One region of the Candidatus Dorea massiliensis AP6 genome, then DNA from elsewhere that is predicted to be linked to it. Evidence: riboswitches for the same ligand, from Rfam matches in the RefSeq annotation. Region 1 holds a riboswitch; each other region holds the start of a gene.
What was found. A riboswitch is a leader RNA that binds a small molecule or an ion and turns the genes downstream of it on or off. The one in region 1 is predicted to bind cobalamin.
Positions count from the first base shown of each region.

Region 2: linked by a shared signal. The riboswitch ahead of nikB (nickel ABC transporter permease) and the one ahead of ACESZP_RS05925 (tRNA threonylcarbamoyladenosine dehydratase) in region 1 are both predicted to bind cobalamin.
Region 3: linked by a shared signal. The riboswitch ahead of ACESZP_RS04540 (ABC transporter substrate-binding protein) and the one ahead of ACESZP_RS05925 (tRNA threonylcarbamoyladenosine dehydratase) in region 1 are both predicted to bind cobalamin.

Region 1 is NZ_CAXTKW010000004.1:171,850-175,126, reverse strand. It holds gene cobM (precorrin-4 C(11)-methyltransferase) at 1-453, opposite strand, end outside; gene cobI (precorrin-2 C(20)-methyltransferase) at 458-1,159, opposite strand; gene ACESZP_RS05925 (tRNA threonylcarbamoyladenosine dehydratase) at 1,160-1,960, opposite strand; cobalamin riboswitch at 2,091-2,218, opposite strand; gene ACESZP_RS05920 (ferredoxin-like domain-containing protein) at 2,277-3,230, opposite strand; gene ACESZP_RS05915 (FAD-dependent oxidoreductase) at 3,244-3,277, opposite strand, start outside.
Region 2 is NZ_CAXTKW010000002.1:14,996-18,272, forward strand. It holds gene ACESZP_RS02440 (class I SAM-dependent methyltransferase) at 1-350, opposite strand, end outside; gene ACESZP_RS02445 (threonine/serine exporter family protein) at 334-777, opposite strand; gene ACESZP_RS02450 (threonine/serine exporter family protein) at 788-1,537, opposite strand; cobalamin riboswitch at 1,718-1,936, shown strand; gene nikB (nickel ABC transporter permease) at 2,050-2,994, shown strand; gene nikC (nickel transporter permease) at 2,991-3,277, shown strand, end outside.
Region 3 is NZ_CAXTKW010000003.1:141,942-145,218, forward strand. It holds gene ACESZP_RS04535 (ROK family glucokinase) at 1-727, shown strand, start outside; cobalamin riboswitch at 1,188-1,369, shown strand; gene ACESZP_RS04540 (ABC transporter substrate-binding protein) at 1,597-3,177, shown strand.

The DNA.
Region 1 (3,277 bases):
ATCCTGAAGCTTTTCCCCCTCCGGCATGGGCGTTCTGCCCTCCATGCGGGTCAGGATCACCGTCTGGCTCACACCCGGCAGCGTGTATTCCTTCTTCAGGGCTGCCGCAGTCGCCAGGAAAGAGCTGACCCCCGGAATGACCTCATACTCGATACCCATGCGATCGAGAGCGTCCATCTGCTCCCGGTGCGCGCCGAAGATAGCCGGGTCGCCGGTATGTACACGGACCACCTTCAGGCCCTTGGCTTCGCCGTCCTTCATGACAGCCAGAACCTCTTCCAGGGTCATGGTGGCGCTGTTATAGATCTGCGCGCCCTCCTTGGCGTCCGCCAGCACCTTGGGGTTTACCAGAGAACCTGCGTAAATGATAATATCCGCGCTGTCGATCAGTTTCTTTCCCTTAATTGTCAGAAGCTCCGGATCTCCCGGGCCTGCTCCGATAAATGATACCATTGTTTTACCTCTTCTCTCTCTTGATGATGACGGTTGTAAAGTAACTGTATGTTCTCTCCGGATCCAGGGATCCGATATATTCGTCCTTCATACCCACGCAGCTGATGACCGTAGCGCAGCCTTCCGCGCGGTCATACTTTTTCATCAGCTCCAGGATGCGGCCAATGCTGCCTCCTGCCTTCATGATGACCACGTTGTCATAGTGGGCGATGGCCTCCTCCACCTGCTGCTCCGCACGGACGGAGGGCACGATCACCAGGGACTCATTTCCCTCCATCAGCGGTAACCGGGCCGCAGCCGCTCCGCTGCAGAAGGATGGGATACCCGGGATAATCTCCGTTTCAAAGCCATGCTCTGCCACATACTGGTTCACATACATGTAAGTGCTGTATACCGAGACGTCGCCCAGGGTAATCATAGCGATATTCTTTCCCCGGGAAAGCTCTGCGGTCAGCTGCTCGCAGGCCGCTGCTCTGCACTTCTTCCGCTCCTCCTTATCCTTTGCCATCCGGAAAATGACTTCCAGGAGGTGCTTATGCTCCAGTTCCACCACCGGGCGGATGATTTCCAGCGCCGTACTCTCTTCTCCGGCTTCTTTTACCGGAACGGCGATGATATCCGCTTCATCGAGAATCCGTTTTGCTTTCAGCGTCAACAGCTCCGGATCACCCGGACCCACGCCGATGCCGTATAATTTACCCTTCATCTATTTATTCTCCTCCTGCTCCTGGGCTGCCCGGGCGCGGTTCATGGCGTCCTCGGTCAGATCCTTTACGATTTCACTTGCGATCAGAAGTCCCGCTACGGACGGTACAAATGCGGTCGAACCCGGAATGTCACGGCGTTCAGTACATTTATGCTTGGCTCCCGGCGGGCAGATACAGTTGGTTCTGCAGCTGATGGACATGTCCTCGATGGGACGCACCGCCTTCTCCTTGGAGTAGACCACCTTCAGCTTTTTGATGCCGCGTTTTTTCAATTCGCGCCGCATGACTCTCGCCAGCGGACATACGCTGGTCTTATAGATATCCGCCACCTCGAACAGGAAGGGATTCAGCTTATTGCCCGCTCCCATGCTGCTGATCAGGGGCACGCCTGCCTTCTCACATTCCTCCACCAGAGAAATCTTCGCGGTGACTGTATCGATGGCGTCCACCACATAGGTGTACCGGCTGAAATCAAATTCATCCTTATTTTCCGGCAGGAAGAAACAGAGATGTGTATTGACCTCCGCCTTCGGATTGATCTCCAGGATACGCTCCTTCATGACCTCGGCCTTGTACTTACCCACCGTCTTCCGGGTGGCAATAATCTGGCGGTTCAGGTTCGTCAGGCACACCTTATCGTCGTCGATGAGATCAAAGGCTCCCACGCCGCTTCTCGCCAGGGCCTCCACCACATAGCCGCCCACGCCGCCGATACCGAAGACTGCCACCCTGGAATGCTCCAGAATCTCCATGGCTTCTTTTCCCAGTAAAAGTTCTGTTCTTGAAAACTGATTTAACATAATTTTCTCCTCATACGCTTGCAAAACAAAAAGAGATCTGTATTTTATGACAGATCTCTCCTTATGATCAGCAGCGGATTTCATCCCATCCGCCGCCAACTATATCCGGAACCGCTTTCCACGGAAGCCTGTCCATTTCCCGCAAAGAGCAGGTAGCCTGGCTTGCAGACACGCTGCTTACAGTGACCGGATCGCTCAGGTCTTCCACCTGATTCCCCTGCTTTATGCATCATGCATACTCTCTGCGTTATACCTTAGTCAGTGTAGCATACAGACGGGCTTTCGTCAACAAAATATACCCTATAGGGTTTCCCTTTTAACAGGTTGCTCCTCCTGTCAGATGAAGCTGCGCATCCAGAATCTCCTGCTTTCTCTCCAGAATTTCATCAGACAGAAGCTGCTGCTCCACGTTATCGAAGCCGAGACGTTCGATGGTCGCAGCGAAACGTTCGCCGGTAATGCCCTGCTCCCGATACAGGAGAATCGCCTTTTCAATCACGTTTAAGGCTTCTTCCTTACTAGTGAACACCTTACGCAGCGCTTTTCCGTGATTGATTTTTTTGCCCCAGCGGCCGCCGATGTAAATCTTAAATCCGTACTGACCGTCTTCGATGGCGTCGAAACGGCATTGACCCACACAGCGGCCGCAGTTGTTACAGATTTCTTTGTTAATCTCCAGAACGCCGTCCTTCACCTTTGCCGCGCCGATGGGACAGGCTGCCTCTACGCTGCACTTCTTACATCCGTTGCAGCTATCCTCGTCAAATTCGGGGATTCTCTGACCAATGATTCCCAAATCATTTAAATCCGGTTTTACACAATTGTTGGGGCAGCCGCCTACCGCAATCTTAAATTTGTGCGGCAGCTTTACCGTGTGATACCCCTCATAAAAACGGTGATGGATTTCCTCGGAAATGGCGAAGGAATCCAAAAGTCCATACTGGCAGGTGGTTCCCTTACAGGCTACAACCGGGCGTACCACAGAACCGGTTCCACCTGTAATTAGTCCTTCTCTGGCAATATATTCCTTGAATTCTTCGATTTTGTCGTAGGGAACGCCCTGTACCTCCACCGTCAGACGGGTGGTAAAGGTTATCACTCCGTTTCCGAATTTTTCCGCCGCTTCCGCAATGCATCTCTGCTGCGCAGCCGTTATCTTTCCATTGACGGTAATGATTCTTGCCGAGAAATTATCGGTTCCCTTATTGCTCAGAAATCCCATTGCCTTTACGCGCTTTTCATCTTCCTTGCTGATTGTTAATGTAGCCATTGTGTGCCTCCTTTTATTCTTCCTCTGTTAATTCTGTATGGAAGGTC
Region 2 (3,277 bases), on a different contig from region 1:
TTGCGGATTTTTTCACCGAACCAGTCCCAGTTGGCAGCCTGCTCGGGGAAGAGGCCTGTATGCTTGAAGCTGAAGGGCTTCAGATTGAATGTTAAGGTATTCTTGCCCTGGCAGAGGGGATACTGGATGGTCCATTGTTCCGGCAGGTCGAAGAATTCCCACTCGCCGCCGCCCTTTTTGCTGCGGTGGTAATGGCCGTTCATGCGCTTCCAGCCAGGCAGCTTTCGCTCCGTATCCCAGATAACCTGGGGATCCGGACGCACCAGCAGGTAGCTGCCCCAGCGTTCCAGCTTTTCTCCTTTCGAAGTATCCAGTATCTCATAATCGGTCCAGTTATCTGCGATCCACATGACAATCTCCTTTGGTCTTTAAAAATAAGCGGAAAATACTGTCCACCACCATGATAGACAGGGCGATCATTCCCGCCACAATCAGTGTCTGAATAATATAATAGGAAGTCATTCCGTCGGAACGGATGACAGAGTGGGCGATGCGGAACATGCCCGCGCCCGGCACCAGCGGTAAGATGCCCGGGATGACGAAAATCGTGACCGGAGCCTTCAGGACCCTTGCGAAAATCTGGCCGCAGAGGGAGACGAGACAGCCGGACAGAAAGGTGGACATGGCCACAGACAGATTGATTCCGATGAGAAACAGATAGATCCACCAGCCCACCGCGCCGGTGAAACCGGCCCAGATGATATATTTGCGCGGTACGTGCAGCAGAAAAGAAAAGGCCACAACGGAAAAAAACGCGCCGATAACCTGTATCAGCATAAAAGCCTCCTTACTGAATGAAACGAAGTCCGATGACAATACCCATAGCTACAGAGGCGGCGACCACAAAGGCCTCCATCATCCGGGCGGAGCCGGAGATATAATCCCCGTGCAGGGTGTCAAAGACCGCGTTGGTGATGGCTACGCCGGGAACCAGGGGCATGATGGCCGCGATGATGATGGAATCCAGGTTCCCTATAATAGGAAGAAACTTCAGAAGTCCGCCTGCGAACAGTGAGATTACCACGGCGCTCAGCAGGATTCCGAAGAAGGCGGGCAGCTTCATGCGGTTGCACAGATACAGGCAGATGGCCATGAAAAATCCGGCCACGCCCGCCACAAAGGCCTCCTGCCAGGTTCCGCCGTAGGTCAGTGCAAAGGCCGCGGCCACGCCCGCGTTGGCCAGCAGAAAGGCCTGGGGAGGGTGCGGTTCCTTTTTCAGCTTTTTTATCTGCCGGAAGGCTTCCTTCAGTTCCAGCTCCCCGCTGCAGAGTCCTCTGGAAATACTGTTAATTTCGTCGATGATACTCAGGTTCGTGCCACGGCTGTGAATCCGGCGGGTCACCGTCATGGACTGGATGGACGGGTCGTCCAGAGTGACCAGAAAGCCGGTCACCATCACGAAAGCTTCGGCGGTCTTCAGCCCCGACAGCTCCAGCATCCGCTGCATGGTATCCTCCACCCGGTAGGTCTCAGCCCCGTTGGCCAGCATCAGCTCCCCCGCCATGACGGCGGTGTCGAGCAAAAGTTTGTAATCCATTTGTCTGATTTCCTTATACCTGATTTTGTATTGAGAATAATCTATGCCCATTATACCTATGTAAGAGAAGCGGGTCAAGGAAAGTATGGATAGAAAGAGAAATAATTCCTGTTTCCGAAGGGACAGGCTGAATTACCGGAAGACAAAAATGGAAAAATCTTGACAGATATAGAGGAATCAAGTAAAATAAACGGGCATAGTGTTGTCAGTCGCGTACGGCGGCTGATAAAGAATAGAGAATCATGTGGAAATCATGGACGGTACCGCCACTGTATACATAAAGAATGATCCTTAGATGAAAGTCCGCCATTGGGGTAAACCTGAGAAGGCGTGGAGAGTTCGCTGGGCTTCTTCCCTGAATATGTGAGTCAGGAGAACTGCTATGCAGCAACCTTAGCGGACGATCTATTTGCGAAGGCTTATTTCCCATGTAAAATCGGTCATGGATGCAAAAGCATCCATGGCTTTTTTGTGTAATGAAGTCGCTTTTCTTATTGAAACGGAGGAAAACAGTGAAAAAGAACAGGCTCGTATCCAGACTTATCCAGATGTGCGTAGTGCTGATAGGCATTTCCTTTCTGACCTTTTTATTAACCTACCTTGCGCCGGGCGATCCGGCCACAGCTATGTATGATTCCCTGGGAATTACTCCGAGTCCGGAAATGCTGGAGCAGGCCAGGCAGTCCATGGGACTGGACAAACCCTTTTTACAGCAATATGTGGACTGGATAGGCGGTATTTTTCACGGAGATTTTGGAACCTCCTTCAGTAAAAGCGCCCCGGTACTGGATCTGCTGATGAAAAGACTGCCGGCAACGTTCCGGCTGGCCCTGTTTTCCCTGGGACTGATGTTAATTATTTCGGTTCCCCTTGGAATTCTTTCAGCGGTCAGACAGGACGGGATAGCGGATTATATCGTTCGCTTTCTTTCTTTCCTGGGTATTTCGCTTCCGGGCTTCCTGATTGGCCTGATCTTATTATATGTCTTCGCTTTGAAGCTGGGACTGGTAAAGGTGGCGAGCAGCTCCGTCGGAATGGAACAGATGCTGCTGCCGGGGATTACGCTGGCCATTGCCATGGCCTCCAAATATTCCAGACAGGTGCGTACGGCGGTACTGGAGGAGCTGCACCAGGATTACGTGACGGGCGCGAGAGCCCGGGGAATGAATCAATGGGAAATACTGTTCCGCCAGGTTCTTCCCAACGCCATGCTTCCGCTGGTTACCATGCTGGGGCTTTCCTTTGGATCACTTCTCGGAGGAACCTCGGTGGTGGAGATTATTTTTTCCTACCCGGGACTGGGTATTCTGGCGGTGGGAGCGGTGAAAGCGCGGGATTATCCGTTGATCCAGGGCTTCGTATTGTGGATAGCCCTGATCTATATGGTGGTAAATCTGCTGGTGGATATATCCTATCATTATATTGATCCGAGGACCAGGGAGGGGGAGAACGGATGAAAAAGAATACAAGATTTGCGGTGCTTTCCATTCTGGTTTTCCTTATTCTGGCAGTGGCGTTCCTGGCGGACAAAATCGTTCCCTACGATCCGTTGAGCGCGTCACTGAGCGACGCATTCCAGGCGCCCGGAAAAGATCACTATTTCGGAACCGACGCGCTGGGGCGGGACGTGTTCTCCCGGGTGATCTGCGGGGCGACCACCAGTGTATACAGCGTGCTGATTCTTGTGGCGGTAATCCTGGTTGTGGGTACCTTTCTTGGAATTATAGCAGGGTATTTCGG
Region 3 (3,277 bases), on a different contig from region 1:
AGATGTACCGGGACCGGTAGCTGCGGACGGCAGTGTTCCGCATACTGCCAATCTGGGCTGGGGCTACAAGGCTGTTACAAAAGAACTGACAGAGCTTACCGGACTGCCCTGCAAGGCAGGCAATGACGCCAACGTGGCAGCCCTCGGCGAAATGTGGCTGGGTGGTGGAAAAGGGCACCGGGACGTGCTGATGATTACCCTGGGCACCGGTGTCGGCGGCGGTATCGTCATCGACGGACAGATTCTGGTGGGAGCCCACGGGGCAGGCGGCGAGATCGGTCATATCCATGTAAAGGACGGCGAGGAGAACTGCTGTGGCTGCGGCAACAAGGGCTGTCTGGAGCAGTATGCGTCCGCTACCGGTATTGCGCGCCTGGAGCGGGAGTGGCTGGAAAAGAGCGACGAGCCTTCTATTCTGCGCGACCATGAAATCAGCGCCAAGTCCGTCTTTGATGCAGTGAAAGAGGATGATGATCTGGCCAAGAAGATCGCGGATGAATTCGGCGATTACCTGGGCAAGGCGATTGCTTCCATGACTGCGATTCTGGATCCGGAAGTCATCGTTATCGGCGGCGGCGTCTCCAAAGCAGGTTCGATTCTGCTGGATTATGTGCGCAAGCACTACCAGCCGGTAGCATATAAGTCTACCCGTGAGACTGCCTTCGCTCTGGCGGAGTTGGGCAACGACGCAGGCATCTATGGCTGCGCCAAGCTGATATTAGGATAGGCGAAAGACGGCATATTTCGACTGCTTTTGTGCAAATTACAGAAAATGCAGCAGAAATTACCGATATTTTTCGACGGCAGAAGGTATTGACTTTTGCGGATTCCCGTAGTAGAATCATCTCAACAAAAGATAATACATATTGAAAAACTAATGATAACAAAGGCGTTACCAATTCCCGTGGTAACGCCTTTTTTCTATATTTCAGGGCACCAGGCCCTATCTCTCCCTTTTATTTTATTCGACCTTGCGGTTGCGCTCTCCCGGCGCAGCCGGACAAGTCGAATACCAAAAGAATAAAAAGTTCAAAAAATTCATAAAAGTCGTGCTCTTGCTGTGTCAGGAGCGGCTTTTTTGCGTTGAATTGTATTTTGTGGGAAACATTCCGAAAAAAAAGAAAATGTGAATTGACAGAAGTTGTAAACTATGACAATATATTAACGAAAAGTTCATAAAGTCGGCAAATGCCGCGCAAAAGATAAGTTTGAGCGAAGGTTCAATTAAAAGGGAATCCGGTGAGAATCCGGAGCGATCCCGTCACTGTGATAGCCAGTCCAAAGCAAGATGCCACTGGAAGAGATTCTGGGAAGGCGCCGCGGGCGTTCACGCTTAAGTCAGGAGACCTGCTTATTTTTAGATTTATAAAAGAGAGAGTTCTTGCGGAAGACAGGATAATTCTTACTTGAGGGCGATGCTTTTCCTTTAAAAGGCAGGGATAAGCGTGCGCTTTTTTGGTGAGTAACAAGTCGGATGCGAATCCGGCTTTTTTTATGCAGAAAAGAGATGGAGGAAGCTTTTCTCAATCGTAAAGGATGCGCTGACAGGAGAACAAAGAAAACAGTCAACAAAGCAGAAAAAGAAAGGAAACGCTAATGAGAATCGCAAAGAAATGTATCACCATGTCACTGGCTGCAGCACTGCTGCTGTCCGGCTGCGGCGGAAGCGGAAGCAATTCCAGCTCCAGCGCAAGCAACTCTGATAAAAAGGTTCTGACCTTCGGATGTCAGATGTACACCGACGGTATCGTGAACACCGTAACCGACGAGAACGGCGGCTGGAACGCCATGCGTTATGGTATTACGGAAGGCCTGTTCAAGTTCAATGACAGCATGGAAGTAGAGCCCTGGCTGGCAGACAGCTATACGGTCAACGACGAGCATACCGAGTGGGTCATCACTCTGAAGGACGGCATCAAGTTCTCCGATGGCTGTGATCTGACGCCGACCAAGGTAAAAGAGTATTTCGAGTACCTGAAGGAGATGGGACCCAGCGGTTCCGCAAAGCCCCAGAAGTACCTGGAGTTCGAGGCAACCATCATCGCGGATGATGAGGCCAATACCCTGACCATCCAGACCACTCAGCCCTACGCGAACCTGCCGGGACAGCTGGCACATCCGACCATGGCCATCGTCGATGTGGCAGATACCGAGAACTTCGACAACGGCACCATCGGTACCGGCCCGTATATGATCGAGAAATTCAACGGTGTAGGTGTAGGCTACGATCTGGCAGCAAACCCGAACTATCGTGAGGAAGTTCCCTATGATGAAGTAAAGCTGATGTACATGGGCGACGCTTCCGCGAAGACCATGGCTCTGCAGAGCGGTCAGGTAGACCTGGTAGAGAACATCACGAACGTATCCGATATCCAGGATTTCAAGGATAACCCGGATTTCACCGTAGATATCGCTTCCGGTGTACGCTGCGGCTTCAGCTGGATGAACTTCGACGGCGTGTTGGGCAATAAGACTCTGCGTCAGGCTATCCTGATGGGTATCGACTATGACACCATCTGCCATTCCAAGACCATCGGTGACCTGTACACACCGGGCTTCTCCGTACTGCCCTCCACTCTGACCTACGGTTATGAGAAGCTGAACAACCCGTATCAGTACGATCCGGAAGGCGCTAAGAAGCTCCTGGACGACGCTGGTATCGTAGATACCGACGGCGACGGCATCCGTGAGATCGACGGACAGAACATCAACCTGCACTATGTATCTTACGAGAACCGTCTGCTGAACGACTTCTCGAATGCGCATATCCAGTACCTGGCTGAGATTGGCATCGGCTGCACCGCAGACTACGGCAGCTCCGACGACCAGTGGAGTAAGCTGGCAGCAGGCGACTACGACTTCAATAACAATAACTGGATTACCGTAGGTACCGGCGACCCGTACGCTTACATGGCAAACTGGGCTACCGACACCACCTACTGCGGATATTCCAATCCGGAGTACGACGCTCTGTTCGAGGAGCTGAAGAGCGAGATGGACCAGGATAAGCGTGAGGATCTGATTTTCCAGATGCAGCAGATTCTGGTAGATGACGCAGCAGTCCTGATTGACGGCTACTACAACTCTTCCATGATTTACTCCAAGAATGTAGGCTATGCGCACATTCACACAGCAGATTACTACTGGCTGACCACTGAGATTACTCCGGCTGAGTAATCGGTAGTTCTCTATTAACCATACAGGCTGCCCCCATCCGGCCCCGCAGAGGTGGTTTCGGGTGAGGGCAGCTTCATTTTTCAGCAAAGGAGCGAGAATT